One region of the Pseudactinotalea sp. Z1748 genome, then DNA from elsewhere that is predicted to be linked to it. Evidence: riboswitches for the same ligand, from Rfam matches in the RefSeq annotation. Region 1 holds a riboswitch; each other region holds the start of a gene.
The links. A riboswitch is a leader RNA that binds a small molecule or an ion and turns the genes downstream of it on or off. The one in region 1 is predicted to bind cyclic di-AMP.

Region 2: another riboswitch for cyclic di-AMP. It lies ahead of ACO0LU_RS07775 (C40 family peptidase); the one in region 1 lies ahead of ACO0LU_RS02445 (C40 family peptidase).
Region 3: another riboswitch for cyclic di-AMP. It lies ahead of ACO0LU_RS01650 (C40 family peptidase); the one in region 1 lies ahead of ACO0LU_RS02445 (C40 family peptidase).

What each region holds. Positions count from the first base shown of each region.
Region 1 is NZ_JBMPQB010000001.1:509,732-519,864, reverse strand. It holds gene ACO0LU_RS02470 (hypothetical protein) at 1-174, opposite strand, end outside; tRNA gene ACO0LU_RS02465 (tRNA-Arg) at 362-434, opposite strand; gene ddaH (dimethylargininase) at 652-1,530, shown strand; gene rocD (ornithine--oxo-acid transaminase) at 1,563-2,765, shown strand; gene ACO0LU_RS02450 (universal stress protein) at 2,949-3,896, opposite strand; gene ACO0LU_RS02445 (C40 family peptidase) at 4,125-4,967, opposite strand; cyclic di-AMP (ydaO/yuaA leader) riboswitch at 4,967-5,136, opposite strand; gene ACO0LU_RS02440 (iron dependent repressor, metal binding and dimerization domain protein) at 5,507-6,199, opposite strand; gene serC (phosphoserine transaminase) at 6,378-7,490, shown strand; gene ACO0LU_RS02430 (MFS transporter) at 7,535-8,866, opposite strand; gene ACO0LU_RS02425 (MarR family winged helix-turn-helix transcriptional regulator) at 8,863-9,318, opposite strand; gene hemQ (hydrogen peroxide-dependent heme synthase) at 9,558-10,133, opposite strand, start outside.
Region 2 is NZ_JBMPQB010000003.1:93,174-103,306, reverse strand. It holds gene ccsB (c-type cytochrome biogenesis protein CcsB) at 1-33, shown strand, start outside; gene ACO0LU_RS07790 (heparan-alpha-glucosaminide N-acetyltransferase domain-containing protein) at 109-1,182, opposite strand; gene ACO0LU_RS07785 (CueP family metal-binding protein) at 1,321-1,896, opposite strand; gene ACO0LU_RS07780 (four-helix bundle copper-binding protein) at 2,118-2,519, opposite strand; cyclic di-AMP (ydaO/yuaA leader) riboswitch at 2,752-2,900, shown strand; gene ACO0LU_RS07775 (C40 family peptidase) at 2,901-3,734, shown strand; gene ACO0LU_RS07770 (ATP-binding protein) at 3,846-4,976, opposite strand; gene ACO0LU_RS07765 (response regulator) at 4,973-5,692, opposite strand; gene ACO0LU_RS07760 (acetolactate synthase large subunit) at 5,925-7,613, opposite strand; gene ACO0LU_RS07755 (hypothetical protein) at 7,639-8,001, opposite strand; gene ACO0LU_RS07750 (FAD-dependent oxidoreductase) at 8,034-9,218, opposite strand; gene ACO0LU_RS07745 (TetR/AcrR family transcriptional regulator) at 9,215-9,859, opposite strand; gene ACO0LU_RS07740 (MFS transporter) at 10,033-10,133, shown strand, end outside.
Region 3 is NZ_JBMPQB010000001.1:334,464-344,596, forward strand. It holds gene ACO0LU_RS01630 (heavy metal translocating P-type ATPase) at 1-555, shown strand, start outside; gene ACO0LU_RS01635 (heparan-alpha-glucosaminide N-acetyltransferase domain-containing protein) at 808-1,923, opposite strand; gene ACO0LU_RS01640 (CueP family metal-binding protein) at 1,940-2,389, opposite strand; gene ACO0LU_RS01645 (four-helix bundle copper-binding protein) at 2,594-3,106, opposite strand; cyclic di-AMP (ydaO/yuaA leader) riboswitch at 3,223-3,371, shown strand; gene ACO0LU_RS01650 (C40 family peptidase) at 3,372-4,214, shown strand; gene ACO0LU_RS01655 (HAMP domain-containing sensor histidine kinase) at 4,339-5,469, opposite strand; gene ACO0LU_RS01660 (response regulator) at 5,466-6,185, opposite strand; gene ACO0LU_RS01665 (response regulator) at 6,373-7,011, opposite strand; gene ACO0LU_RS01670 (histidine kinase) at 7,008-8,603, opposite strand; gene ACO0LU_RS01675 (hypothetical protein) at 8,775-9,425, shown strand; gene ACO0LU_RS01680 (DUF421 domain-containing protein) at 9,546-10,079, opposite strand.

The DNA of each region.
Region 1 (10,133 bases):
TGCCGGGCGGCCACCACTCTTGCGACCGGCGCTGCGGCGCAGTGCGGCGATGATCACCGTTCCGAGGAACAGCACGATCCCGATCAGGCCAAGCCAGATCAAGCCCTCCAGCGCGAACCCCACGATCGAGACCAGCACCCATAGGACGAGCAGGACCACAACGAGAACCTTCATCTCTCCACCCTAGGGTGTCTGCTCTGCGCCCGCTAGGCTGCCCTGCACCCGCCGACGTGGACGTCGACCTCCACGTCGGCCCCGGAGACCTCGGCAGCCAAGACTGTCAAATTGGCGGCTAGATGGGGGCTACTTCGTTCGTGCGGCCTTGGCTCAAGGTGTGGCTACCGGGTCCTCCCGCAACCGGCGCCCCCGGCGCGATTCGAACGCGCGACCTACCGCTTAGGAGGCGGTTGCTCTATCCCCTGAGCTACGGGGGCGGGGGCGAGCAGCACCGGGCCGGAGCGAACCCGGCCCACGCTTCTCGCGCACCGATCGTAGGGCACACACCAGCCCCGCCGGTAATCCAGACACCCCACCCAACGCGCGCGGGATTCTGTGACAATCACATGTGTGGCCCACCACCCATTGGCCGCACCCGCGATCCGGCACCGGCCCACCAGGCCAGTGCTTGGACCACGAACCGAAGGAGCATCGATGCCCGCCCACTACCTGATGTGCCCACCCACGCACTTCACGGTCTCCTACGAGATCAACCCCTGGATGAACGCCAAGGTCTCCACCGACGTCGACCGCGCGATGAGCCAGTGGGACACGCTGCGTCGCACCTACGCGGACCTGGGGCACACCGTCGACGTGATCGACCCGCTGCCGCAGTACCCGGACATGGTCTACGCCGCCAACGGCGCCACCGTGATCGGCGGCATCGCCTACTCCTCCAGGTTCCGGCACAACGAGCGCGCCGGCGAGGCCCCGGCGTACCTGGACTGGTTGGCCCGTGCCGGTTTCACCCCGGTGGAGGCCGCCGAGACCAACGAGGGCGAGGGGGACCTGCTGTGCACCAACGGGTACATCCTGGCCGGGACCGGTTTTCGCACCTCCGCCGCCGCGCACTCCGAGGCCCAGGAGGTCTTCGGCCGCCCGGTGATCTCCCTGCAACTGGTGGACCCGCGCTTCTACCACCTCGACACCGCACTGACCATCCTGCGCGATGACCTGATCGCGTACTACCCGCCCGCGTTCTCCCCCGGCTCCCAGCGGGTGCTGCAGCGCATGTTCCCCGAGGCGATCGTGGCCGGGCACGCCGACGCCGAGGCCCTGGGCCTGAACGCCGTCAGCGACGGTACCCACGTGGTGCACGCACCGGGAGCGACCGGCCTGGCCGCGCAGGCCCGCGAGCGCGGATTGGAACCGATCGCGGTGGACACCTCCGAACTGCTCAAGGGCGGCGGCGGCGCCAAGTGCTGCACCCTGATCCTGCGTAGTCCCACCAAGGCCGACGACGCAGCCGCGAGCGCACTACCTGCCCTGGGCGCACCGCGCCCGGGTGAGGCCGACGACGGCGCAACCCACTGATTCCCGCGAGTCACCGACGAGGAGGTCGCACGATGACGAACAACCCCCGCACCACGAACGCACCCGGACCGCTGGCGCCGAACTATCACCCGTTGGAGGTGGAGCTGGCCACCGCCGAGGGCGCTATGGTCACCGACACCAGCGGACGGGAGTACCTGGACTGCCTGGCCGGGTATTCGGCGCTGAACTTCGGTCATCGCCACCCGTACCTGGTCCGGGCCGCCAAGGACCAGTTGGACCGTCTCACCCTGACCTCCAGGGCGGTGGGCCATGAGCACCTGGAGCGGTTCGCCGGCGCGGTCACGGAGTTGACCGGCACCGAGATGCTGCTCCCGATGAACACCGGCGCCGAGGCGGTGGAGACCGCGATCAAGACGGCCCGCAAGTGGGGGTATGAGGTCAAGGGCGTGCCGGCCGACCGGGCCGAGATCATCGTGGCCGATGGCGCCTTCCACGGCCGCACCACCACGATCATCTCCGCCTCCACCGACCCGGCTGCCCGGGAAGGATTCGGCCCCTACACCCCGGGCTTCGTCGTCGTGCCCTACGGTGACGCCGCCTCGGTGCGGGCGGCGATCACGCCGGACACCGTGGCCGTGCTGCTGGAGCCGGTCCAGGGCGAGAACGGGGTGATCATCCCGCCGGAGGGCTACCTGGAGCAGGTCCGTGCGGCGTGCGATGAGACGAACACGCTGCTGGTGCTCGATGAGATCCAGTCCGGCCTCGGCCGCACCGGGGCCACCCTCACCCAGGAGTTGTTCGGCGTGCGCGCGGACCTGACCACGCTGGGCAAGGCGCTCGGTGGTGGAATCGTGCCGGTCTCTGCGGTGGTGGGCCGGGCCGATGTGCTCGGTGTGATGACCGCCGGTACGCACGGGTCCACCTTCGGCGGCAACCCGTTGGCATGTGCGGTGGGGATCGCGGTGACGGAACTGCTGGCCACGGGTGGGTTCCAGGCCCGGGCGCGCGACCTCTCCCCCGTGCTGGAGGGCCCGGCCAAGGATCTGGTCGCCGAGGGGCTGGCTACCGACGCCCGGGTGATCGGCTTGTGGATGGGCCTGGACGTGGTGTCTCTGTCCGGGCGTCAGGTCAGTGAGCGGCTGGCCGCCGAGGGCATCCTGGCCAAGGAGACCCACGAGAACACCATCCGCTTCGCCCCGCCGCTGACGTTGACCGAGTCGGACCTGGACCGCCTCATGGACACCCTGGGCCGGGTGCTGCGCAGCGCCCGGTAGCCGCCGCCGCCACCCGCCGCCACCGCCGTCGCCGCCCCGCCACCGCCGTCGCCCGCCGCCGAGGGCGAGCGTCCCAGCCGAGGGCGAGCGTCCCGAGGCTCGCCCTCGAGGCTCACGCTCGCCCTCGACGCCGGCGGGTACGGCCGGGGGCCGGGTAGGCGCCGGGGGTGGCGGGTTGGTGGCTTAGTGCCGGCGCCGCTTCCAGTTGAAGGCGTGGTCCTCGGGATCGTCGGTGCTGCTGGTGGGCACCACCATGACCGGGCAACGGGAGTGATGCAGCACCGTCTGGGACGTGGAGCCCAGCAGCATCCCGGTGAAGCCGCCGCGTCCGCGCGAGCCGACCACCACCAGGTCCACCGCGGTGGAGAACTCCGACAGCAGCGCCGCCCCGGTGCCATCCAGGGCGTGCCGGCGTACCTGCACCGCACGACCCTGACTGGCCCGGTCCACCGTGACGTCCAGGCCGGTCTTGACGTCGGCCAGCAGGGTCTCCCGGTCCACCCCGGAGGGAAGCCAGCCCAGCAGACCGGCGCCGGCGCCCATCGGCACACCGACCACGGCGGTCAGTTCCGCCTCCCACCGTTCGGCCTCGTCGATGGCCACGTTCAGGGCGAGTTTGGCCGAGTCCGAGCCGTCCACGCCCACCACGATCCGGCGCACCGGCAACGGCAGACCGGTGTCGTCGTCGTCCTCGCCCTCCCGGTGCGGCACCACCACGGTGGGGCAGTGGGAGTGGGCCGGTAGCGCCGAAGAGACGGTGCCCAGGATCCGTTCGGCGAATCCGGACCGGCCCCGGGTACCGACGACGGCGAGGCGCACCTGGGCGGACAGGTCCACCAACACTCCGGCCGCGTCACCGGTCTCCAGGGCGCTGGTCACCTGCACACCCACGCCCTCACAGCGGGTGAGGGCCTCGTCCAGGACCGCTTGGGCCCCGTCACGGATGGCGGTGTCGTCCAGCGTGGCATACCCGCCGTCGATGGTGCCGGCGGCGAAGGTGGGCAGCGCGTAGGCACACACCAGGTGCAGGTTCCAACCCGACTTTCCTGCGTGGGCCAACGCCCAGTCCAGTGCGTTCAGGCTGGCGGCCGATCCGTCGACTCCGACGAGGATCGTGGGTTCGCGTTCCATACCGGTCTACCCCCCTTTTTTTGGGCTGATCTTGACCATTGTGCTACAAACCTGACGGTTGCGGGGCATGTCGCCGGAAAATCTCATATGGGTGCTCATCGGAGCTGTTCATCGTGCCTGTGCCAGCACCGCTCCGCACGGACACGCCGGTATACGGCGCACCGGTGCGCACAGCACAACGGCCCGCCCCGATGCGGGACGAGCCGTTGTGCGTGGTGCGTGTGCCGGTCAGCCCATCACACGGATGAACGTGGGGCTCGAGTTCCAGATCGGGCCCTCGTGCAGCGGTGAACTGGGGTTGCGGGCCGCGATGTGCTGGCCGTTGCCGGTGTAGATGCCCACGTGCCCGGGCCACCAGACCAGGTCACCGGGCTGCGCCTCAGAAGCCGAGACGATACGTCCGGCGTTGCGCTGGGCCGAGGACGACCGTGGCAGGGAGACGCCGAACTGGGCGTACACGTAGGCGGTGAAGCCCGAGCAGTCGAACCCGGCCGGAGTGCTACCGCCGTACACGTACGGGGTGCCCGTGTACCGGCGGGCCAGGTTCACCACGGCGGAGCCGGAACCGGACGCGGGAGCGGCGCTCTGAGTGGACTCGCTCGCCGCCTCCTCGGCCGGCTGCTCCTCCGCCTGCGTCTCCTCCTGAGCCGGAGCGGCGGTGCGGTTACCGGTGCGGGCCGCCGGGGCGGTGGCCGCGGTGGGCCGCTGCGTGGTCGCCGCCGGCGGTGGCGGTGGGGGCGGAGGTGGTGGCGGGGCCTCGGAACTCACCACGGCCGCGGTGAAGGACCAGTCGGCGTCGGCGTCGACCGAGATGGTCGGCGAGGTGCTGACCGAGTCGCGGTCACCATCGAGCACCACGTTGGCCAGCGAACCGAGGCCGGAAGCGGAGTTGGACACCTGGGGGGCAGCGGCCGCGGTGGAGGCGCCCATGGTCAGCGCCAGTCCGGAGGAAGCAACCACGGCCAGTGCACGACGACCGGTGGTGCCGGCCACTGTGGCGCCAAAGGCGGTCAGGGGGGTGGAGGGCCGGCACGCTGCACGGTGGCGGGCTCCGGTTGTGCGTTGAGTCAAAATCTTCTCCACGCGCCTACGGGGTGAGCTGTCGGGTTCGGGTTGGAGATTCACCCGGTCTTACCTGGCGAACCAGGTGGGACTTCACCCCTAGGTGCTCGCGCACCAAAGGTTGGGTCCCCCGTCCCTGTCAATTGCGTCTGTCGGGACCTGCTGGCGGTGACAGGGTTCGGCGCCGCCTGCGGGTACTCATCGATGGAGGGGACGACGAGCACGGCTGACGTTACCCGACGACCCCGGCAAAAGTCACATTCCGGTCACAATTGGTTCTGTGAAATGGTTCACAGGATCCGCCCCAGGCGCCTAGGTCCTCAGAAAATAGCGGAATTCCGCGGCAACGGCGCGATCGACGAGACGCTGTGTCATCGCCACAATGTGGACTGCGCCACATGCTGGACGCCGCTCTCCTGACCCGCCCAGCGAGCGCGCGGGCTGCGGCTGTGCTAGATCCACGGCACCGAGCACCTGCCGGCAGGCCCTCCTGCACCCCGTCCCGAACGCACGCGGGCGGCACCCGGACACCCGCTGCGGGCACCGGATCACCCCGGCTCGGCGGCGCTGACGAACAGGTGCCCCACGGTGTCCTCGGTGAGTTCCAGGCTCTGCCCGTTCACGGTCAGGTCTACCGCCGCGCCGTCGGTCCGGGCGCGGAAAGCCACCCCGGGCACCATCCCGACGCGCTCGAACTCGGTCAGCAGTTCCACATCCACCTGCAGCGGCTCCCCGATCCGCACCAGGGTGTAGTAGGCCGGATCGGCGGTGATCGCGGCGCCCAGGGACGTACCGGGCAGTTCGGCGACACCGGCGACGGGTTGCCCGATCCCGGCGGGGCCGGGGATGGCGTTGCCGTAAGGATCCTCCCGCGGGCGCTCGAGCAGTTCGAGCAACTGCTGCTCCACCCGCTCGCTCATCACGTGCTCCCACCGGCAGGCCTCTTCGTGCACGTAGGGCCAGTCGAGTTTGATCACGTCGGTCAGCAGCCGTTCGGCCAGGCGGTGCTTGCGCATCACCTGGGTGGCCCGCCGCAGGCCCTCATCGGTCAGTTCCAGGTGCCGGTCACCGGAGACCACCATCAGGCCGTCCCGTTCCATGCGCGCCACCGTCTGGGACACTGTGGGCCCGGAGTGACCCAGGCGCTCCGCGATCCGGGCGCGCAGGGGCACCACGCCGTCCTCGATCAGTTCGAACACGGTCTTGAGATACATCTCCGTGGTGTCGATCAGGTCGCTCACGTGCCTGCCCCTTGGTGGTCGCCGCATTCCTCCTGTCAGCCTAGTGCCCGGCGTCCGGCTCCGGGCCGGGTGCGCTGCACGTCCTGCGCGCCCTGCCACGACTCTCCCGGCCCCGGGCCGGCCGGCCGCGCGGCGCAGCGCTCCTGGCGGGGCCGGCGGACCTGCGATGATCGTGCCCATGAACGATCCCGCGATCGCCATCCCGGCCTCCATCCGTCCCGCGGACGGCCGGTTCGGCTCCGGTCCCGCGCGCATCAGGCCGGAGCAGAGCCAGGCGCTGGCCGCCCTGGGCACCACCCTGCTGGGTACCTCCCACCGCCAGCCCCCGGTGCGCTCCCTGGTCGGCCGCGTCCGGGAAGGTCTCGCTGACCTGTTCAGCCTCCCCGAGGGATACGAGGTGGCCCTGGGCAACGGGGGCGCCTCGATGTTCTGGGACGCGGCCACCTTCGGACTGATCCGCACCCGCTCCCAGCACGTCCGCGCCGGGGAGTTCGGCGCCAAGTTCGCCGCCGCCGCGAGCGGCGCTCCGTTCCTGGCCGACCCGCAGATCCTCACCGCCGAACCCGGCAGCACCCGCTCACCCGAGGTCGCCGCGGGGATCGATGCCTACTGCTGGGTCCACAACGAGACCTCCACCGGCACACTCACCCCGGTCAGAAGGGTCGACGACGACGGTGCCCTGATGCTCGTCGACGGCACCTCGGCCGCGGGTGGGGTGGGCGTGGACGTGCGCCAGACCGACGCCTACTACTTCGCCCCGCAGAAGGCCCTGGGTTCCGACGGCGGGTTGTGGCTGGCCCTGTTCTCCCCCGCTGCGATCGAGCGGATCGAGGAACTGGGTCAGCGGTGGGCGCCGGCGTCGTTGTCCCTTCCCGCGGCGCTGGCCAACTCCCGGCAGGACCAGACCGTGAATACCCCGGCGATCGCCACCCTTGTGCTGTTGGCCGAGCAGGTCGACTGGTTGAACGACCAGGGCGGCCTGGACTTCGCTGCGGCGCGCACCGCGCAGTCCTCGCAGTTGCTGTACCAGTGGGCCACCGAGCGTGAGTTCGCCACCCCCTTCGTGGCCGACCCGGCACACCGCTCGCCGGTGGTGGTCACGATCGACTTCGACGAAAGCATCGATGCCGCGGTGCTGGCGAGGGTGCTCCGCAACAACGGAATCGTCGACACCGAGCCCTACCGCAAACTCGGGCGCAACCAGCTGCGGATCGGCACCTACCCCTCGGTGACCCCCGCCGATGCCGCAGCGCTGACTGCCTGCCTGGATCACGTCGTCGAGCGTCTTTAGGTGCTCCGCTCCGGTGCGCCCCTTGGCCGGGCAGGCGGAACTGGTCAGGCGGCGCTGCCGGCGTTCACGCCCTCCTGGGTCCTGAGTTCCTCGCGGGCACGCGCAGCGTCGAGTTGCTCGTGGCGGTTCTGCACCAGCAGGTGCGGACGCTGGCGGAGGCGGTAACGCACCCGCACGTCCTCCCGCTTGACGGTCCACAGAGCGGCGATCCCCGCCACTGCGATGGCGGCGATCGCGCCGATGCCGATGGCCCACCGCGCGCCCCAGTTCTCCGCGATCCAACCCACCACCGGCCCGCCGATCGGGTTCCCGGCGAAGAAGACCACCAGGTACAGGCTCATCACCCGGCCGCGTACGTTGGGGTCGGTGGTGATCTGGATGGCAGCGTTGGCCGAGGTGAGCATGGTCAGGGAGAAGTAGCCCACCGGGATCGCGCTGAGGGCGAAGAGTTCGTAGGTGGGCATCATGGCCATCGCGCCGGAACTGATCCCGAACCCGAAGGCCGCGCCGAGCACCAGGCGCAGCCGGGGTCGTTGCCGCCGGGCGGCCATCAGGGCGCCGGCCAGGGATCCGATCGCCAGGATCGACCCGAGCACCCCGTACTCCCCGGCGCCCATGCCGAACTCGTCGTGGGCCATCACCGCCGAGGTCATCTGGAACTTCAGGCCCAGACCGCCGATCACGAACACCACGATCATGATCGTGATGATGTCGCTGCGCCCGCGCACGTACCGAAGGCCCTCGCGCAGTTGCCCCTTGGCTCGTACGGGGCGGTCGCGGCGCTGCAGCAACTCGGACTTCATCGCCAGCATCGCCCCGATGGTGGCGGCGAAGGTGAGCGCGTTGAGCATGAACACCCAGCCGGTGCCCACCACCGCGATCAGCAGGCCGGCGACGCCCGGGCCCACCAGGCGGGCGGCGTTGAAGGAGGCGGAGTTCAGCGCCACCGCGTTCGCCAGGGAGGACGTGGGCACGATGTCGGAGACGAACACCTGCCGGGCCGGGGCGTCGAAGGCGCTGAGCACACCCAGGGCCAGGGCGAAGAAGTACACGTGCCACACCTGGGCGGTACCCAGCAGCACCAGGGCGCCCAGGGCCAGGGCGAGCACGCCCATCGCGGCCTGGGTCATCATCAGCATCCTGCGCCGGTCCACCCGGTCGGCGATCAGCCCGGCGAAGGGGCTGATGAAAACAATCGGGAGGAACTGCAGGCCGGTGACGATTCCTACGTGGATCGCCGAGCCTTCGGGCAGCACGGCAAGGACCAGCCAGTCCTGGGCCACCCGCTGCATCCAGGTGCCCACGTTGGCGACCAGGGCGCCGATGAACCAGATTCGGTAGTTGTACAGACGGAGTGAGGCGAATATCGAGCTCACTGGTTGTAGAGCCTCCTGAGGATCTTCTCTGCCTCGGTGAGCGTTGCGCGCTCGGCGGGGGTCAGGGTTGCGAGTCGTTTGGACAGCCACTGATCGCGGCGGCGCCTGGTCTCTTTGACCAATTCGGTACCGGCGTCGGTGGGCGTGATGAGCACTTGGCGGCGGTCCTCGGGGTGCGTGGTGCGCTCCACCAGGCCGGCATCGACCAGACACTGCACGGTGCGCGTCATCGAGGGTGGTCGCACGTGCTCACGTTCAGCGAGCTCTCCCGGGGTCATCGCCCCCAGCGCCACCACCGTGGCCAGCACGGCGTGCTGACCCTCGGGGATCGACATGGACCGCTGGGCCCGCAGACTGCGGGTGAGTTTCAGCAGCGTCATGCGCAGCCGCGTCGGGAACCCGACGTCGGCGACCCTCGGGCCGGGGTGCTTGGGGGCAGGAGAAATGCTCACTGCAGGGATACTACATCGTTAGTTTTGCTAAGTAAAGGTCTTGACCTTAGTTTTGCGAAGTAAACACGCCCTTTAGGTGCCAGTACGGAAACCATGAAAGGCGCCTGGGTTTGCGGTGGTGCCGGACGCCTGCGGGCCTCATCCGGTCGGCAGCCGGAGAGCAGGCACGACGACGCAGCCCGTCATGGGCGACAGGCGCCGGGCACGGTACCCGGTGAGCGCGCCGCGGCTCCGACCGGTCAGGCGCGCGGCAGCCGGTCGACGATCTCGGCCAACTCCCGGCGCGGGCCGGTGAAGAAGGGCACTTCCTCGCGCACGTGCCGGCGGGCCTCGGTGGCCCGCAACTCACGCATCAGGTCCACGATCCGGCCCAGGTCGTCGGCCTCGAACCCGAGCAACCACTCATAGTCCCCCAGGGCGAAGGCGGAGATGGTGTTGGCCCGCACGTCGCCGTAATCGCGGGCGGCTATGCCGTGGTCACGCAGCATGGTGCTGCGCTCGTCCTCGGGCAGCAGGTACCAGTCGTAACTGCGCACGAACGGGTACACGCACAGGTACCCGCGCGGCGCCTCCCCGGAGAGGAACGCCGGCACGTGGGCGCGGTTGAACTCCGCCGGCCGGTGCGTGCCGATCTGGGACCACACCGGCTCCAGCATGGCTCCGAGCGCGCTTGCACGGAGCCGTTGGTAGGCCTCCTGGACGATCTCGACGTCCTCGGCCCACCACCACACCATCAGGTCGGCGTCGGCCCGGTACCCGGCCACGTCGTACCAGCCCCGCACCTGCAGGCCATCGATGAGGTCCAGCGCGGCCAG
Region 2 (10,133 bases), on a different contig from region 1:
ATCAACTCCCTGCACTCCTACGCCGGGGTCTGAGCGGGCAACAACTGCGTTCGTCGGGTAGGGGCCAATGGCGGTGACATGGCGGGTCAGTGACGAGGGGCCAGTTCGTCACCGGCGCCACAGCCGCAACGCTGCCTCCAGTGGGCCGCGGGAGAAGAAGTGCCGCCAGGCCACCGCCGCTCCTACCAGCACCAGTGCCATCACCGCGGTGATGGCCAGACCGTCCTGGGCGGTCTGCGGCCCGGGACGCACCACCTGCGCGATGGCGAACAAGTGGACCACATACACCGTCAGCGCCAACTGCCCCGTGGCCACCAGCGGCCAACCAAAGCGGCCCAGGTAAGGCAGCACCAATAGTGTCAGGGCCAGCACCGCCACGGCCGAGGCGCTGCCCCGGATCAGCCACAACGGCATCTGCGAATGCGCCGCCGCCGAGAGGAACCAGTCCACAGCCGGCTCTCTACCGGGCCGCCCCAGGAACACTTCCAGCACCCGGGAGCCGAGTTCGGCAATCAAGGTCAGCACCACTGCCGCCACAGTCAGCCGTATCTGGACCCACCGGTCGTGCAGCCGCAACCGGCCTAGCCACATCCCGAATAGGAACGGCGCGAGCCAGGTGATCACCGGGTAGGGCCCGGTCAGCAGTGTCGAGGCCACGATCTGCCCCGGCGCGTCCAGTATCGTGGCAGGCTCGCGGTCGAAGACCTCACCGGTTCGCAGTTGGACACCCAGCCACACCAGTGGCCCAGCGGCAACTGCCACGATCGAGGCGGTCAGCAGCAGCCCGGACGGTGCCCGCACCACCACCAGTCCCACGAGGAAGAGCACCGCATAGGTGGTCAGGATGACATCAGAGCCATGACCCGCTAACTGAGTACTCAACCCGATCAGGCTCAGCAGAACCGTCCGCCACAACACCTGCCCCCACGGCAGCGCGCCACCGTCACGGGCTCGCCGGGTCAGCAACGAGTACCCGATCCCGGCCAGCAGCACGAACAACAATGAGGCCCGCCCGTGCGGCAACCGCATGACGAGCCCAGCAATGCCGTCGTCATACAGCGGACCGATGTTGACCGCGACCATGCCCACGATGGCCAGCGCCCGTGCCGCGTCCAGCCCGGTGACCCGGCCATGGGGTGCGCTGGCATCCGGGGAGGCGCCTGCCGTGTGCGCCGCGCTCACCGATGCGCCATCCTGCTGCTCCGCCCTGGCACAGGTTGTGACCGCGCCCATCCAAGTGTCATGTCGACCCGGTGAAGGGACCCTGGGCCGACTAGGTGCGAGGCCCTCTGAGCCCCTCCGCGGCCGGCCCGGGCGTTCCTACGTCAGTTGGAGGGTGGTGAGGCAGGTCGCGCCCTCGTCGGTGGTGGAGAAGTCGGCTGACCCGGTCAGGCCGTCATAGTGAACCTCAATGGTGCCCTGGACATCGCGCGGCAACCAGAAGCCGGCGAAGCCGTTCGCATAGGTCGTCACCTCTTCATCGATGAGCACCTCGCCTGTTGCATCGTCGAGGATCCGCACCTGGAGGTCCTCGTCGGTCAGCTCACCCTGGCATGTGGTCAGGCTGTGGTAGAAGCACTCGTGAGTCTGGTTCACGTAGGGGGCTACGGAGAGGTAGAAACGGTCCTCGGGCATGGGCAGGGTAAGTTCTTGCTGCCCATCGGAGAACATCAGTTCATCGGCTCGGATGGAGGCCATGTAGTCGGTGGGGCGTTCGGGCCCACCGAGTCGATCGAGGTGGTCGATCATCTCCGCGACCTCCATGCCGGCCAGGTCATGGGTGGCGAGGAACTCGGCTTCATCACCCTCGGTGGTTGGCTCGGAGGCCGGATCCGCCGAGGAGCAGCCGGCGAGGATCAGCACCAGCGCCCCGACGATCGCCGCAATTCTTTTCACGTTCTTCCACCTGTCCTATCAGTCCCGGCGCATCTTCTGACCAGCACGGCAGCAGGTCATACTTACCAAGGATTCTTGCCGATCAACTGGGTCATCGTAGGCAACTGCTGCTGCCGAGAGTTTAGGTCTTTCGTCCCGGACCCAGGCGGAGCCTTCCTGCGGCGCCTATTTGAATCGCCCCAGCAGGCCGTTCTGGGCCGGCGCGGGCGCAAGTAGCCCTGTCAACTGATGGTGGCGAGGAGTTCGTTGCAGGCTTCCTCGCAGGCTCGGCACGCCTCTGCGCAGATGCGGCAATGGTCATGGGCCTGTGCGTGACGGGCGCACTCATCGCCGCAGGACTGACAAGCCTGGGCGCAGGCCTGCAACTGAGCACGGATGAGGTTAGCGTCATGACCGGTTTGTCGGGACAGCATGCGGGCCGTGGCATCGCAGATGTCGGCGCAGTCCAGGTTGGTACGTATGCACGTGCGCAACTCGGCAACCATTTCCTCGCTCAGACAAGCGTCTGCGCAGGCGGTACACGCCTGGGAACAGGCCACGAGGGCATCGATCGTTCGGGCCAGTAGATCCCGGTCCAGAGTGATCTGGGCAGGGTGGGTATCCATCATCTCTGCGGTTCTCATTGTCGCTCCCGTTTCGATAACCATCACAGCATTGGCTCTCGACGTTACGACAGCAGCGGCAGGCATGCAGCCGGCGAGGCGGGGTGTGACGATGAAGGTTTGATGAAGTATTCCGGTAATCCCGTGATCAAACCGTGATCTGAGGGTTTGCGGTAGGTACTGTCACTCTTGCTCCCCGCGCCGTGCGGGAAGCCCACAAGCGGACGCCGAACCCTGCCACCGCACCGTGGTCATCGATTAAACGCCGGGCAGGGGCGGGGGACCCAACCGTCGGTGCGCGAGCACCTAGGGGTGAAGTCCCGCCTGGGAAGCCAGGTGAGACCGGGTGAATCTCCAACCCGAACCCGACAGCTGACCTCGTAGGCGACTTGGAGAATCGAATTGACTGAACCAACAACCGGCGCCCGACACCGTGCGGCCTGCCGCCCCTCCACCCCACTGACCGTTCTTGGTCACGCAGTCACTGGGACCACCGGCAGACGGGCGCTGGCCGTCTTTGCCTCCTCCGGCTTGGCGCTCACCATGGGCGCCTCCAGCGCTGTAGCCCTCCCCCAGGTGTCGAGTTCGAGTTCCGGCGTTGGCTCCCTGGCCAACGTGGTGCTCGACGCCGACCTCGACAAGGTGACCACCTCACCGACCGTCTCGGTCGATGCAGACATCGCCTGGGACTTCGCCGCCGCCGAGGTCTCCTCCGAAGCCCCGCCCCCTCCCCCGCCGCCAGAGCCGGTCATCACCGCGCCGCAGCGCCCCACCCAGGACGCCGCCCCGGCCTCCCGCACCGGGCAGCGCACCGAGCAGCCGGCTCAACAGCCGGAGCAGCAGGCCGAGGAGCAGGCCGGGGAAGGCTCGGGCGGGTCCAGCGAGCAGGTCGCAAGCACCTCTTCCGGTTCTGCGGTCGTGGACGTCGCCCGACGCTATGTAGGCACCCCGTATGTGTGGGGCGGCTCTACCCCGGCGGGTTTTGATTGCTCGGGCTTCACCGCCTATGTCTTCGCCCAATTCGGGGTAAGTCTGCCTCGGACATCCGGTGCCCAGGCGGGTGCCGGACGCATTGTCTCGGCAGCCGAAGCCCAGCCGGGTGATCTGGTGGCGTGGCCCGGTCACGTGGGCATCTACACCGGCAATGGCAACAACATCGCCGCCCGAAACCCCGGCACCGCGCTGTACGAGGGACCCATCTTCCATAACAACCCCACGTTCATCCGCGTGCTCTGAGCGCAGATCTCAGCACTCTGCATCGGCCCGCCCTGCCCCAGGGGCGGGCCGATGCTCGTGCTGTGGGTGCCGACGAGGACGCATCCCTTGAGGTGCCCATTGGAGTTGATATCAAGCCTGTGAATGCTGACGACTTAACGGCAGTTCGATAGTGAACACCGCGCCGTGGCCAAGCCCCGCGCTGTCCGCTCTCACACTGCCCGCATGGGCCTGGGCGATGGAGTGGCTGATGGCAAGGCCGATCCCCGACCCTCCGTGCGCGCGGTCACGAGCAGCATCGGCACGGTAGAAGCGCTCGAACAGGTGGGGCAGATGCTCGGCGGCTATTCCGCTGCCATTGTCCTGCACCCACAAACGCAGGCGCGATCCAATCCGGTCGGCGCCCAACTGGACCTGACCTCCCTTGGGGGTGTGCCGCACGGCGTTGTCCAGCAAATTTGTCAAGACCTGCCCGAGCCGGTCAGGGTCGGCGGTGATGACCGCCTGGCGTTCTGACCTTGTGGCCACGATCGCCAGGTCAATGTCCTTGCTAGTGCACTTCACGCTTGCCTGTGCTGCGGCGTCTTCGAGCAGGTCACCGACCCGCACCAGCTGCCATCGCATTTCTAAGCGTCCCTCGCTAGCGGCAGTCACCAGGGCCATGTCCTGGGCCAGACGGGCAAGTCGTGCCACCTGCTCACGCAGCATGACTATGGTCGGTTCATCAGCCGGCACGACACCGTCCACAATCCCTTCGAGGTAGCCATCCAGCGTCGCCACCGGGGTGCGCAATTCATGAGCCAGGTCGCCCAACATGCGAGTGCGGGTCTGTTCGATCCCACCAAGGTCGGTGGCCATGGTGTTGAACGCGCCGGCGAGGTCATCGAACTGCGCACCCATGCGGACCGCTGGCACATGGGCGTTGTAGTCACCGCTGGCGACCTTCGCTGCTGCTTGGCGGAGGCGTTCTAACGCCATGGTGATGCGTCGAGTAAGGAAAATGCTGACCAGCACTGACGTCAGGAGAGCGACGAGGAGCGCCAGGGACAGAGACAGGGTCCATGCCGTGGTGAAGGCTTGCCTTGCGTGCGCCACGACCTCGGAGTCAGCGGGCTCGGCCATGAGCATGTGATCGTGGAAGAGCATTGGCCCGATCACCGAGGCCACAGCCCATGCTGTCCCGGCGGCCACCAAGAGGACCGCGACGATCGCTGCCAGGAGCCGAGCACCCAGCCCCCACTGTTTTCGCGGCCGCTTGGTCATGATCCCGTTCCCATTCGGTAGCCGACCCCCCGCACAGTGCGGACGAACCTCGGCGCGGATGCCTTGTCGCCGAGTTTGCGCCGCAGATGCCCGATGTGAACATCGACAAGGTTGTCATCGCCCACCCAATTGGGCCCCCACACCGTCTCGATGAGTTGGCGCCGGGAAAAGACCATGTCCGGGCGCCCCGCCAGCGCCGCCAGGACGTCGAACTCAGTGCGCGTCAATTGGACACTCTTTCCGTCGAGGAACACTTCCCGCCCCAGAGCGTCAACGGTCAATGGCCCGAACGACGCCACTGCGCCATGGTGGCCCGGTGAGTTCTGCCGCGGACGACGCAGCATCGCCCGCACCCGTGCCACGAGTTCACGCGCGCTGAACGGCTTGGTCACATAATCATCGGCGCCCACCGACAGGCCGATAAGTTTGTCTACCTCCTCCACGCGAGCGGTGAGCATGATGATGTAGCAATCAGAAAACACCCGCACCCTCCGGCACACCTCGATGCCATCGAGGCCAGGCAGACCAAGGTCCAGCAGCATCACCCCAGGGCGCCACTGCTGCGCACGCTGTACCGCGTCATCACCGTCCCCGCAGGTCTGGACCTCGAAGCCATCGCGCTCCAGATAGTTCGCAACCAATCGCGCCAAGGGGGCTTCGTCATCGACGACCAGAACCCGGGGCAGGTTCACTTCCGAATGAGCAAGTGAAGTCATGACTCCATAGTGAACCAAGTAGACCGTCACTAAAAGCGTGAGTGTCCCCACCATCCTCGGGCAGCACCGAGGCGATGACGGCCTGGAAGGCTGGAGTGAACGTCGCCGATGCCAACTGGAGCAGGAAGATGAGGATGTAGATCTGCCAGGCCTCCGCCACAAACGGAAGGGGACACGGCGACCGCGGCCAGGATCAGGTCCGTCCTGCCAGGTTCAGGAGATCAGTGCGGGTTCACGATCGTGTCGTGTGATGGACAGGCCTATCGGCCGTGTCTTGATGGGTTGCGGTTTCGTGCTGTAGTTCGTCGATGAGGACCCTGGTGTTCTCGGAGTAGTCCACGGGCACGGCGAGGAGTTGCACTCCGCCCTGTGTGAATGCGTGCTCCAGGGCGGGGCCGAGTTGTGCAGCGTCGGTGACGTGGGTGCCGGTCGCGCTGTAGGCCTGTGCATAGGCGACGAAGTCTGGGTTGTCGAACGTCATTCCGTAGTCGGTGAACCCGTCGACGGCTTGCTTCCAGCGGATCATGCCGTAGGCGTGGTCTTCGAGGATCACGACGACGAGGTTGAGGCCGAGCCGCACGGCGGTTTCGAGTTCTTGACTGTTCATCATGAACCCGCCATCGCCGCAGACGGCCATCACGCGACGGCCCGGGTGCAGGAGCGAGGCCATGATCGCAGACGGCAGTCCGGCTCCCATTGCGGCTAGTGCGTTGTCGAGCAGAAGCGTGTTCGCTGTGATGGTGCGGTAGTTCCTGGCGAACCAGATTTTGTACATCCCGTTATCCAGGGCGACGATGCCGTCATCCGGCATGACCTGACGGACCTCGTGCACGATGCGCTGCGGGGTCAGCCGATCTTCGGTCGCCCGGTCGGCGACGTTCGCGAGGATGCCTTCACGCAGCGGGAGCAGCGCTTGGGCGTGGGGCACCTTGCCATCCAGCCGGTCTGTGAGGGCGTGCAGGGTGTGGTGGAGGTCGCCGATGACCTCGACCTGCGGGACATAGACCTCTTCGATGGTGGCGGGCTGGTAGTCGAGATGAACGATGGTCTGCCCGCGGGAGTGCATGGTGAACGGGGGTTTTTCGACGGTGTCGTGGCCGATGGTGATGATCACGTCGGCCTGGTCGATGGCCTCGTGCAGGTAGTCGCCCTCGGTCAGGGCCGCGGTGCCCAGGTAGAGGTCGGTGCACCCGGAGACGGTGCCCTTACCCATCTGCGTGGTGAAGAACGGGATCCGCATGCGCGCAACGAACTCCGACAGGGCGTGGGTGCATCGTGGCCTGGCGGCGGCAGCACCGAGCATGATCAAGGGGCGCCTGGCGCCCGAGATCACGTCCGCGGCTGCGGCGATCACGTCGAGGCTGGCGACGGGAAGAGTCGCAGGGGTGGGCGGGATGAGATCGACCTGAGGTGCGGTGGCGGCGGCGATATCCTCGGGAAGTTCGAGGTGGACCGGGCCGGGTCGTTCGGCCTGTGCGACTCGGAAGGCCTCTCGGATCACGGTGGGGATGGTGGGAGGCGAGATTATCTGCTTGGTCATCTTGGTCACGGGTGTCATCGCGGCGATCGTGTCGACGATCTGGAACCGTGCCTGCGCGGCGGTGAGGATGCTCTTTTGCCCGGTGATCATGACCATAGGCATCGCACCGAGCAGCGCGTATGCCGCGCCGGTGGAGAGGTTGAGCGCTCCTGGGCCGAGGGTGGTCAGGCACACCCCGGGACGGCCGGTCAGGCGTCCGTGGGTGGCGGCCATGAAGGCGGCTGCCTGCTCGTGGCGGGTCAGTATCAGTTCGATACCAGAGCGGCGGATCGCTTCGAGGAGGTCGAGGTTCTCTTCGCCCGGTATTCCGAAGATGCGCTCGACGCCTTCGTTCTCGAGAGCTTTGACCAGCAGGTCTGATGCGGTGTGTGTGTTGGGCATGATGCGGCTGTCCTCCTTGGCTTCGTCAGGTGAGTTGCAGGGTGGTGAGGCTGTGGAAGTGGCAGTCATGGGCCTGCTGCAGATACGGGGCGAGGGAGAGGTAGAACTCGTCCTCGGGCAGCGGGATCGAGGATTCGTTCCCCTCGCCGTCGAAGGGCACGAGCGAATCGGGTTCGACCGAGGCGATCAGACCCTCGAGGCGGATCGCATCGAGGTGCTCGGTGATCTCTCGCCCGTCGAGCCCGTTGAGCTCATACTCGGCAAGCCAGCTCTCGGCGATGTCGGTGGTGGCCGAGGCGGCGCCGGTGGAGCAGCTGGCGGTGAGCAGCGCTGCTAACAGGACCGCGATGATCGTGGTGACGGTTCGGGTGGTGGACTGTTGAGGCATAGGTCTGCGCTCGTGTCTGACTCAGGCGGGCACTACGGGGTTGTGGGTTCGGGTGGCTGGTGCAGGCGGGGTGCCCACTCGCGGACGAGCGCGACGGCGTCGAGTCCTGTGGCCGCGACCGGGGCGCCCTCGTGTTCGTGGATGACTAGCACCGGGTCGGTGGAAGCCAGTCGTGTTGTGGTGCCAAGGCCAGTGTGGCCGGCTCCGGCGAGGATGTGTCCGTAAATGCTGGAGGTAAACGTCGAGAACGGCCGATAGACACCGGGGGCGTCACCGAGGCCGTGGTCGTGCAGCAGGGTGCGTGCGGCGTGGGTGCCTTGGGCTGCGGCATCGTCCCAGTGGTCAATCCGGTAGGTGCCGAGGCTGGGGTGCTCGTGGAGGGCGACGCCGCCGGCGGCGTAGATACGCTGCCCTGGTGCTTCGCGCAGGCGGAGCTGGTCGTCGACCGGTATTCCTTCTGGTCTGTTCCAGGGTGAGGGGGCTGTCGGGAGGGTGCCGTGGGCGATGATCGCCAGATCGCCTTCGACCCGCTCGCCACTGTCGAGAACGATGGTGATGTGGTCGGGGTGGGTGCGCACGGCTTGGATGGTGGCGCCCAGGTAGGTAGCGCCCCGAGCGCGATGCAGTTCCAGGAGTTCACCGGCGATGTGCTCACCGAAGGTTGAGGAGCCAGGCAGAGTTGAGCGGCTAATCAGTGCGACTTCGTGCCCGGCGGTGCTCAGCAGTGAGGCGGTCTCTGCCGCGAGCAGTCCACCGCCGAGGATCAGGACACGGGCCGAACTGTGGAGCGCGGCGATCTGGTCGCGGACACCGGCGGCATCGGCGAGCGAATGCAGGGTGGTGAGCCTGCCGGTGGCCATGGCCTCGTCGCGCCCAAGGACATTCTCGCCCAGGGTGCGCGGCCTACTGCCGGTGGTGACGATGAGACCGTCGTAGGTGCGGCTGTCGCCGGAGGAGAGGTCGACCTGGCGGGTGCGCGGGTCGATACCACGCACGGTGTCGGCCACCAGAGTTGCGCCGGTCTTCGGCAGTGCGCTCTGCTCGGGTGTGAGCAGACCGATGGCCACCCCCTTGTTGACCAGGGTGCGGTTGAACGGTTGCTCCCCGGTGCGGGTGAGCAAGTCAATCTGCGCTTCAGGTACGGCGGCTTGCAGGGACTTTGCGGCAGCGGCTCCTGCCGCGCCCGCTCCGATGATGCCAATAGTTTGCGGCCTCATCGCGGTTCCTGCGGCTGGGCGTTGGTGAAGGCGGGCAGCAGGATCGCGCCAATGAACCAGGGGGCGTCGTCGGGGCTGAGTCTTCCGGTGCGTACTTCCTCGGCGGCACCATTGAGCACGACGTGGGTGGTGGTCAGCAGCCACGACACGGGCAGGTCGGCGCGGAAGGCACCCTCGTCCTGGCCGCGCAGCAGTAGGCCGCGCATACGGGCCTCGGACTTCTCGTGCAGTTCACGGATACGGGCCGCGGACAACTCCTTCTGGGCCGTGGCCAGCAACGCGCGGGATTGGTCGACGAACACCCAGCTGGAGGTCACCAGCCGCTGAAACGCCTCGCGGGCATCCCCGTCGAGCGGCACCTCGCTGAGCACGTCCTCGGCGCGTTCGAGACTCTCCACCAGGGCGGCCTCAATCAGTTCGGCACGGTTCTGGAAGTGCCCGTAGAGGGTCTGACGGCCCACGCCGGCCTCGGCGGCGATATCAGCGACCGAAGCATCGGGGTTCTTCCGAATCGCGGTGACGGTACCGGCCAGGATCTTGGCTCGGTTGCGCAGGGCATCAGCCCGCTGGTTCGCCGCGCCACGCCTGCCGGCACCGGTCGGCGGGCGCTCACGATTCGTGGTGGTCTTCTTCGTCACCATTGCTCCACCTTTTATCTCAGACAGGAATGTATGAGATAGTCTACCCGTTACAAGTCGTACGCGCATGTATGAGTTTGCGTGTGGGTGAGCCGACAGGTCGCTCGAGACAGGCAAGGAAGGAGCACGAGAGCCATGAGAACGACAATCACGACACGCGCAGGAGTTGAGCGATCATGAACCAGACCGAAGCACCGGCTCCCACGGCGGGAGCGAAGCAGTGGTGGGGGCTGGCCGTGCTGGTCACACCCTCGACGCTGCTGTTCATGATGCTGAC
Region 3 (10,133 bases), 180 kb from region 1:
GGCGCCGAACTGGGCATCGACCAGGTCTTCGCCCAGGTGCGCCCGGAGGACAAGAGTGAGAAGGTCGCCCAACTGCAGCAGGAGGGCCGTATCGTCGCCATGGTCGGGGACGGCGTCAACGACGCCCCGGCGCTGGCTCAGGCAGACGTCGGGATCGCGATCGGTGCGGGCACCGACGTGGCGATCGCCTCCGCCGGCGTCATCCTGGCGTCTGACGACCCCCGGTCGGTGCTGTCGGTCATCCAGCTCTCCCGTGCCGGGTACCGGAAGATGAAGCAGAACCTGTGGTGGGCTGCCGGCTACAACATCGCGGCCGTGCCCCTGGCCGCAGGTGTGCTGGCCCCGGTCGGGTTCGTCCTACCCATGTCGGTCGGCGCGATCCTCATGTCCCTGTCGACCATTGTCGTTGCGCTCAACGCCCAACTGTTGCGCCGCCTGGACCTCAGCCCCGAGACCAGCACCGCCGCGGCGCACGGCGCACCTCGGGTCCCTTCCGCCGACGGCTCACGGGCTACTGGGGATCGCGAGGACGTGGTTGGGGCGCACCGTCACTGACGCGGCCAGGGTGTGCCATGCACCGGGCGATCCTGCTGCCCTACGGCCCGCCAACGAGGGTGCAACCCGCGCTGTAGTCCGCCTGGCTGAAAATCCACGTATCCGCGTCGGCGCCGGCCACTGGGCGCCGGAGCGCCGCAGGCGCTGACGGCCCGGCCCACCTGCTGGTCCGTGCTGCTGGACGACTTCCCCGCCGAGGCGACCCTGGAGCGGTTGTCCTATCGGCTCAACGTCGTCGGCCGGGTGGCGAGTTCATCGCCGTCGGCGCAGCCGCACCCGCAACAATGCTTCCAGCGGGCCGCGGGAGAAGAAGTGCCGCCAGCCCACCGCTGCGCCTATCAGCACCAGTGCCATCACCGCCGTGGTGACCAGGCCCGCCGGTGCGGTCCCCGGGCCGGGACGCACTACCTCCGCGATGCCGAACAGGTGCACCACATACACGGTCAGCGCCAACTGACCCGTGGCCACCAGCGGCCAACCGAAGCGGCCCAGGTAGGGCAACACCAGTAGTGTCAGGCCCAGCACCGCCACGGCCGAGGCACTGCCCCGGATCAGCCACAACGGCATCTGCGAGTGTGCGGCCGCCGAAAGGAACCAGTCCACACCGGGCTCCCCATCCGGCCGCCCCAGGAACGCCTCCACCGCCCGGGAGCCGAGTTCCGCAAGCAGGGTCAGCACCACTCCGGCCACAGTCAACCGTATCTGGACGCACCGGTCTTGCAGGCGCAACCTGCCCAGCCACATCCCGAACAGGAACGGCCCGAGCCAGGTGATCACCGGGTACGGCCCGGTCAGGAATGTCGAGGCCACGATCTGCCCGGGCGCATCCAGTAGCGTGGCAGGCTCCCGGTCGAAGACCTCACCGGTTCTGAGTTGGGCACCCAGCCACACCAGTGGTCCAGCGGCAGTTGCCGCGATCGAGGCGGTCAGCAGCAGCCATGAGGGGGCCCGCACCACCACCAGTCCCACGAGAAACAGCACCGCATAGGTGGTCAGGATTACCTTGGAGCCATGACCCGCCAACTGAGTGCTCAGCCCAATCAGGCTCAGCAGAACCGTCCGCCACAACACCTGCCCCCAGGGTAGCGCGGCACCGTCGCGGGCCCGGCGGGTCAGGAACGAGTACCCGATCCCGGCCAGCAGCACGAACAACAATGAAGCCCGCCCGTGCGGCAGCCGCATGACAAGCCCGGCGATGCCATCGTCATAGAGCGGACCGACGTTGACCGCGAGCATGCCCAGGATGGCCAGCGCCCGCGCCGCGTCCAGTCCGATGACCCGGCTATGGGGTGCGGCGGCATGCCCGGGGTCGCTAGCCGCGTGCGCCGCGCGCACCGGTGCGCCGTCCTGCTGCTCCGAGATTGGCACAGGTTGTAACCGCGACCTATATCAGTTGGAGAGTGGTGAGGCAGGTGGCGACCTCGTCAGTGGTGGAGAACGCGGCTGTACCCGTGCGTACCTGGAGGTCCTGGTCGATGAGTTCACCCTGGCAGGTGGTCAGGCTGTGGTAGAAGCACTCGTGAGTCCGGCTCACGTAGGGGGCCACGGATAGGTAGAAGAGGTCCTCGGGCATCTGTGCGGCTAGTTCCTGCTGCCCGTCGGAGAGCACCAGTTCATCGGGCCGGATGGAGGCAATGTCATCGGTGGGGCGTTCCTTTCCACCGAGCCGGTCCAGGTGGTCGATCATCTCTGCGACCTCCATGCCGGCCAGGTCATGGGTGGCGAGGAACGCGGCTTCATCACCTCCGGCGGTGGGCTCGGAGGCCGGATCCGACGAGGAGCAGCCGGCGAGGATCAGCACCAGCGCCCCAAGGATCGCCGCCATTCTCTTCATGTTCTTCCACCGTCCTATTGGGCCCCGCCGCCATTTTTTTGCTGGTACGACAGGTCATCGTCGCCCGAATGTGTTCAAGGATTCGACCAAACGGGTCATCCAGGCAACCATTGCGCCCGAGATTCTGGGCTTTCGTCTCGAATCAAGGTGCCTTCTGCAGCGCAGGCGGCAAGGTCTGGGTCGGCGCGAGCGTGGGTAGACCTGTCAACTGATGGCGGCGAGGAGTTCGTTGCCAGCCTCATCGCAGGCCCGGCACGCCTCTGCGCCGATGCGGCAGTGGTCGTGGGCCTCTGCGTGACGCCTGCATTCATCGCCGCAGGATCTGCAAACTTGAGAACAGGCCTGCAACTGGGCACGGGTGCGGTCGGCATGAGACCCGGTGTGTCGGGACAGCATGCGGGCCGTGGCGCCGCAGATGTCGGCGCAGTCAAGGTTGAGACGTATGCAGGTGCGCAACTCGGAGACCATCTCCTCGCTCAGGCACGCGTCTGCGCAGGCGGTGCACGCCTGAGAACAGGCCACTAGGGCATCTACCGTGCGGGCCAGAAGATCCCGGTCGAGACTGACCTGGGCGGGGTGGGTATCCATCATCTCTCTGGTTCTCATTGTCGCCTCTATCTCGATAGCCATCACAGCCTTGTCTCCCGACGCTACGACAGGAGCGGCGGGCATGCAGTCGCCGCGGCGGGGGATGACGATGAAGGTTTGATGAAGCATTCGGTAATGCCGTGATCTAACCGTGATCCGAGGGTTTGCGGTATGTACTGTCACTCTTGCCCCCGCCGTGCGGGAAGCCCACAAGCGGACGCCGAACCCTGCCACCGCACCGTGGTCACCGATCAACGCCGTGGCAGGGGCGGGGGACCCAGCCGTCGGTGCGCGAGCACCTAGGGGTGAAGTCCCGCCTGGGGAGCCAGGCAGACCGGGTAAGTCTCCAATCCGAACCCGACAACTGACCTCGTAGGCGAACTGGAGAACCGAATTGACTGAACCAACAACCGGCGCCCGACACCGCGCGGCGTGCCGCCCCTCCACCCCACTGACCGTTTTCGCTGACTCAGTCACTGGGACCACCGGCAGACGGACGCTGGCCGTCTTCGCCTCCTCCGGATTGGTGCTCACGATGGGCGCCTCCAGCGCTGCGGCCGTCCCCCAGGTGTCGAGTTCGAGTTTCGGGGCCGGCGCCCTGGCCAACGTGGTGCTCGACGCCGACGTCGACATCGATAAGGTGGTCACCTCACCAACCGTCACTGTCGATGAGGACATCGACTGGCACGTCGCCATCGCTGAGGTCTCCTCCGAAGCTCCACCCCCACCCCCACCCCCACCCCCACCGCCAGCCATTACTGCGCCGGAGCGCCCCACCCAGCGTGCCGCTCCGGCCTCCCGCACCGGTCAGCGCACCGAGCAGCCGGCTCAACAGCAGGAGCAGCAGACCGAGGATTCCTCCTCCGGCGAATCCAGCGAGCAGACCGCGAGCACTGCCTCTGCCTCCGGTTCTGCGGTCGTGGACGTCGCCCGCCGCTACGTGGGCACCCCGTATGTGTGGGGTGGCTCTACCCCGGCGGGCTTTGATTGCTCGGGCTTCACCGCCTACGTCTTCGCCCAATTCGGGGTAAGCCTGCCTCGGACGTCCGGTGCCCAGGCGGGCGCCGGACGCATAGTCTCGGCAGCCGAAGCCCAGCCCGGCGATCTGGTGGCGTGGCCCGGCCATGTGGGTATCTACACCGGCAACGGCGACAACATCGCCGCCCGAAACCCCGGCACCGCCCTGTACGAGGGCCCGATCTTCCATAACAACCCCACGTTCATCCGCGTGCTCTGACCGCATATCTCAGTTGCTGCATCGGCCCGTCCGGCCCAGGGCGGGCCGATGCTCGTGCGGTGGCTGGATGAGAGCACACCCTTTCCAACGCGGCCACTGCCGAAGACCGCCGGTGGAGGCGGTCTCAGGCCTGCGAATGCTGCCGCCCCAAGGGCAGTTCGATGGTGAAGACGGCGCCGTGGCCAAGCCCGGCGCTGGCCGCTTTCATGCTGCCACCGTGGGCCTGGACGATGGAGCGGCTGATGGCAAGCCCGATCCCTGACCCTCCGTGCGCGCGGTCACGAGCCGCATCAGCACGGTAGAAGCGCTCGAACAGGTGGGGCAGGTGCTCGGCGGCTATCCCACCGCCGTTGTCCTGGACCCACAACCGCAGTCGCGATCCACTCCGCTTGGCACCCAATTGGACTTGACCTCCCTTTGGGGTGTGCCGCACGGCGTTGTCCAGCAGGTTGGTCAGGACCTGCCCGAGCCGGTCAGGGTCCGCGGTGATGACCGTCTGGCGTTCCGACTCCGTGGCCTCGATCGTCAGATCAATGCCCTTGTCCGCGGACTTGACGCTTGCCTGTGTTGCGGCGTCCTGAAGTAGGTCACCGACCCGCAGCGGCTGCCACCGCATTTCCAAGCGGCCCTCGCTGGCGGTTGTCACGAGCGTTATGTCCTGGGCCAGCCGGGCAAGGCGTGCGACCGGCTCACGCAGCATGCCCATCGTCGGTTCATCGGCAGGTACGACACCGTCGACGATCCCTTCGAGGTAGCCATCCAGGGTCGCCACCGGGGTGCGCAGTTCATGGGCCAGGTCGCCCAGCATGCGGGTGCGGGTCTTTTCAATATGTCCTAGGTCAGTGGCCATGGTGTTGAACGCGGCGGCGAGGTCATCGAACTGCGCGCCCATGTGGACCGCTGGCACATGGACGTTGTAGTCACCGCTTGCGACCTGCACTGCTGCTTGTCGGACCCTTTCCAACGCCCTGGTGATGCGTCGAGTGACGACAATGCTCACGAGCACTGACGACAGGAGAGCGACGAGTAGCGCCACGGAGAGGGACAGGGTCCATGCCGCGGTGAAGGCTTGCCTTGCGTGAGCCACGACCTCGGAGTCAACGGGCTCGGCCATGAGCATGTGATCGTGGAAGATCATCGGCCCGATCACCGAAGCGACAGCCCACGCTGTCCCGGCGGCCACCAAGAGGACCGCGACGATCGCTGCCAGGAGCCGAGCGCCCAGTCCCCACCGCTTTGGCTGCCGCTTGTTCATGACCCGGTCCCCATTCGGTAGCCAACTCCACGTACGGTCCGGATGAACCTCGGCGCAGATGCCTTGTCGCCGAGTTTGCGTCGCAGATGCCCGATATGGACATCGACGAGGTTGTCATCACCCACCCAATTGGGTCCCCACACCGTCTCGATGAGTTGGCGCCGGGTGAAGACCATGTGCGGGCGCGCCGCCAGCGCTGCGAGTACGTCGAACTCGGTGCGCGTCAGTTGGACAGTTTCGCCGTCGAGGGACACTTCCCGGCCCAGAGCGTCAACGGACAATGGCCCGAACGACGCCTCTGCGCCATGGTGGCCAGGTGGGTTCTGCCGCGGACGACGCAGCATTGCCCGCACGCGTGCAACGAGCTCACGTGGGCTGAACGGCTTGGTCACATAGTCATCGGCGCCCACCGAGAGGCCGTTGAGTTTGTCGACCTCCTCCACGCGGGCGGTGAGCATGATGATGTAGCAGTCAGAGAAGGTGCGCACGCTCCGGCAGACCTCGATCCCATCGAGACCAGGCAGGCCAAGGTCCAGCACCACCACCCCAGGTCGCCACTGTCGCGCACGCTGCACGGCGTCGTCTCCGTCAGCGCAGGTTTGGACCTCGAAGCCTTCGCGCTCAAGATAGTTCGCGACCAATCGCGCCAAGGGGGCTTCGTCATCGACGACCAGAACGCGGGGCAGGTTCACGTCCGAATGAGCAAGGGAGGTCATGGCTCCATAGTGAACCAAGATGACCGTTACGTGCGCTGCCGCGGAACGTGTGCGACCCCAGGACTGTTCGGCGCCCTGACGTGCGAAGCCGACCAATGGCGCCGACGACGAGGGTGATCGCGGGCATTCCGATACTCACGCTGGTTCCCCCGGACCGCTCGCGCAGGAGAACCGTAGGCCGATCCCCTCAGGCGATCCCGGCGCGGTGGGCGAGGATCACCGCCTGGACCCTGTCCCGCACCCCCAGTTTGCCGAGAATGTGGGCGACGTGGGTGCGCACGGTGTTCTCCGTGAGGTGCAGTTCGGCGCCGATCTCGGCGTTGCTCAGCCCGCGCGCCATGACTCCGAGCACCTCGCGTTCGCGTTCGGTGAGCAACTCCAGCCCGGGAACCGGCTCGCGCGCTGCACCTACATAGGACGCAACGAGGCGCCGCACCACGGTGGGTCCGAGCGCCGATCCCCCTGCGGCGCAGTCCTTGACCCCCTGGATGAGATCCCGAGGCGGTGTGGTCTTCAGGAGGAAGCCGGCGGCTCCCGCCCGCAGCGCACCGAGCACGTACTCATCGACGTCAAACGTGGTCAGCACGAGGCAGCGGGCTGCGGGAGCCGCCGTGGCCAGGCGCCCGATGGCGGTCACCCCGTCGATCCCCGGCATCTCGATGTCCATGAGCACCACGTCCGGATGTAACCGCCGGGCCTGGGAGACGGCCGCGGCGCCGTCCTGCGCCTCCCCGACGATCTCGATCCCGGGATCGGAGCCGAGCACGCCAGCCAAACCTGCACGCATCATGGCGTGGTCGTCGGCGAGCAGGACACGGATCGTCACGGCCGGGCCCTGCCGCGCAGTTGTGTCGGCTCATGGGGCAGAACGGCCCGCAACGCGAAACCGCCTCCATCCCCCGGTCCGACGAGCAGCCGACCTCCGACGGCGGTGACGCGGTCCTCGAGCCCGGCCAGCCCGAACCCTGCTTGTGCAACCGTCCGGCCCGGCCCGTCGTCGGTCACCTCCAGATGCGTGCACTGCTCGTCGCTGCCGATGGTGACGTATGCGATGGCCCCGTCCGCGTGCTTGAGCACGTTGGTCAGGGCTTCCTGGACGAGGCGGTGCACAACCGGCAGCAGTACGTCTGGTGGGCGTCCGGAGGCAGTGAGCCGGATGTCGAGGCCGGCACCCTGGAGGCGGGCCACGATACGCTCGATGTCATCCCATGCGGGTGCCGAACCCGTCCCCCATGACTGGACGTCGAGTTCGCCGAGGGCGGTCGAGACGGTCTCGCCCACTGCCTGCACCCCCGCACGTGTCGCGGCTGGGTCCTGCGGCCAGGCGAGTTCGGCCGCGCCGGCTTGGACCGCGACGAGGCTGACGGCATGCGAAGCGACGTCATGGAGTTCACGAGCCATGGCCTGGCGCGTCCTCTCGGTGGCGCGCTCACGGGCTGAGGTGAGTTCGGCCTCGTGCGCCCCGGCGCCCTCGTCGGCATGTTCCCGGACGCGGCGGCTGTGTCCGACGATGAGGGCACTGACGGCGACGATGCCGAGCACGAGGACGTTGATGGGTCCGTTCTCGGGTTCGTGGGCGAAACGGCTGCCGATCGCAGCGGTGTAGAGGCCCGCAGCCGATGCTATGGAGACCATGCCGGGTCGGACCTCAAGAACGCTCCAGAGCAGCAGTCCGACGATGATCGGGAAGGAGAAGCCGTCTGTGACCGCCGCGTCCAGCATGGCCCCGAGGAGAAGCACTGCCGCCCCCGCCAGCACGGTGGCGACCGGCATGAGCCGGCGAGGCAGCACGGTGAGCGCCATGATGCCGGTGGTCCACCACGCACTGCCGGGCTCTGCGTAGGTGAGCGCCTCGGTGACGCTCAGCACGAGAACGGTGAGGGTGAGGATGACGTCGCTGCGGTTGATGGTCCTCAACCGGTCGCTTTTGCCCTGGACCGCCTCGGCGACCGGGGGAGTGGGCAGAACGTCCACCGCGCGGCTCCCGGAGCCGATGAGTCCGAGTTGTCGGCGCAGTTCCGCCATGGCGGCACGGGACTCGGCCTGGATCGCTACGAGTTCCGGACGGGGATCGGCACCCGTGGCGAGAGCGGCCTCCGCGCGGGGGACGAGTCGGCCGACGGCGAGTAGCGAGCGGCGCACCGAGCGGTCGATCTCGGCGGAGAGCCTGCCACGTTCCTGTTCGACCGCGTCCCGCACCGCTTCGTCCCTGTCGATCGCGGCGACGTCTTGCTCGTGACGCCGGGCCTGCCGCGAACGCAGTACGCCCGACCCGACATGGCGGGCAAGGAGCAGCAGTGACGACAGGAGTACGCCCGCGAAGAACAGGTCGATCCACGGATCGCCCCAGGTGAGGACCACCGACGCGGTGAACCCAGCGGTCACAAGACCGACCTCGGCCAGCCGCGGCGGACGCATACATCACAGTGTGCCACCGGCGCAACCGAATACGCCTCGTCCGGATGGACGAGAACAGATCGTCCTAGCGGGCGGCAACCTCATCGCCTCGGGTGAGGCTTCCTCGGGGACCGGTCGGAAGAGTGGAGCCAACGGGCTCCACAGCAGCCCGTAGATCAAGGAGAAACTCCCATGAACACATCCGCCACCGCGAGGACGGCCACCGTCCTAGCCCTGCTCGGCGCTGCCGGAATCTCAGCCATCGCGCTGAACGATGCGGCCACCTTCGCGCTCACCGGACAGTACAGCGCCGCCAGTGACGAGTTCGGCCTCAATCCGCTCTTTGTGCTGTCCGGCATCGTGCACGGCCTCGCCTATCTCGCATTCACCGCTGTTCTCCACCTGCACCGTCACCGGGTCGACGCAGGGAGCAGGTTCCGCCGAGTGGCGCGGGTCGTGCTCAGCCTCGCGCTGGTCGCGCTCGCCGCGGGCATGCTGGGCAGCACCGCCGTGGCGATGGTCCAGGGCGAGATTGTGGACTCCGGTGCACTCGGGGCGCTAGCCGGTATCAACTTCCTGCTCATGTTCGTCGGTGGGGTGATGCTCGGATTCGCTCTGCTTCGGCGCCGGGAACTGCGGCCGGCAGCGATGACCCTGGTCGCCATCGTGCCCGCGATCCTGTTGGTGATCCTCCTCGCTGCTGTCGGGAGCCCCTGGGCGCACCCGGCGTATGCGGAGGTCATGGTCGGTTTCGGCCTCGCCTTCATCGGGCTCACGCCGCGTCCCCGGCCGGCCTTGGCTGATGGTGAGGTTGTCGCGGGAACTGTGCGCGCTCCCGCGTAGGGCCGCTGTGACGGTTCGAGCCACGTCGCGAGCACAACCACGGACGGGATCGGCGGGCACCGTGTTCGCCGACTCCGGCTATGGCAGTGGTATCGCGCCGAGTCAGTGCTTGCCCGGTTCTCAGTGCCTGTCCGGTTCGCCGGTGAAGGGCAGCACGCTGGACGCATCACCCAACTGGTCGGCGGCGATCACTCCCAGATCGCCGTCCTGCTGGAGGATCACTGCGCCGACACTCTCGAGGGACCCGAAGCCGGACTTGCGCGCTGCGATGTGCACGTCGTCGTCCACCAGTTGGTGCTTGCGCATGGCCGTGCGCTGGAACTGGCCGTGATAGAAGAGGAGCGCGGGAGGAGGGTCGATCACCCGGCGCGCGTTGGATGAGCGGCCGCGGATCCAGGCCAACAGCCACTGCAGGAAGATCAACAGCGCCAGGGCCACCACGATCTGTGCCAGCGGAACGTCGGGGGCGGTGACTGCGCGCCCGAACGTCGAACCGAGGGTGACCGCCACGATGAAGTCCAAGGGCGTCATCGAGGACATGGTGCGTGGCCCCGAGATCCGGAGCATGAGCAGCAGAGCCAGGTAGCCGGCGCCGACGGTGATCAGGGTGTGCAGGATCGGGTCCCACCCGTCCCAGAACTGTGTGATGTCCATTGCCGAAGCGTGTCATGCAGTGGGCAAGGCGGCCTCCCGAGCATGACCGGCACC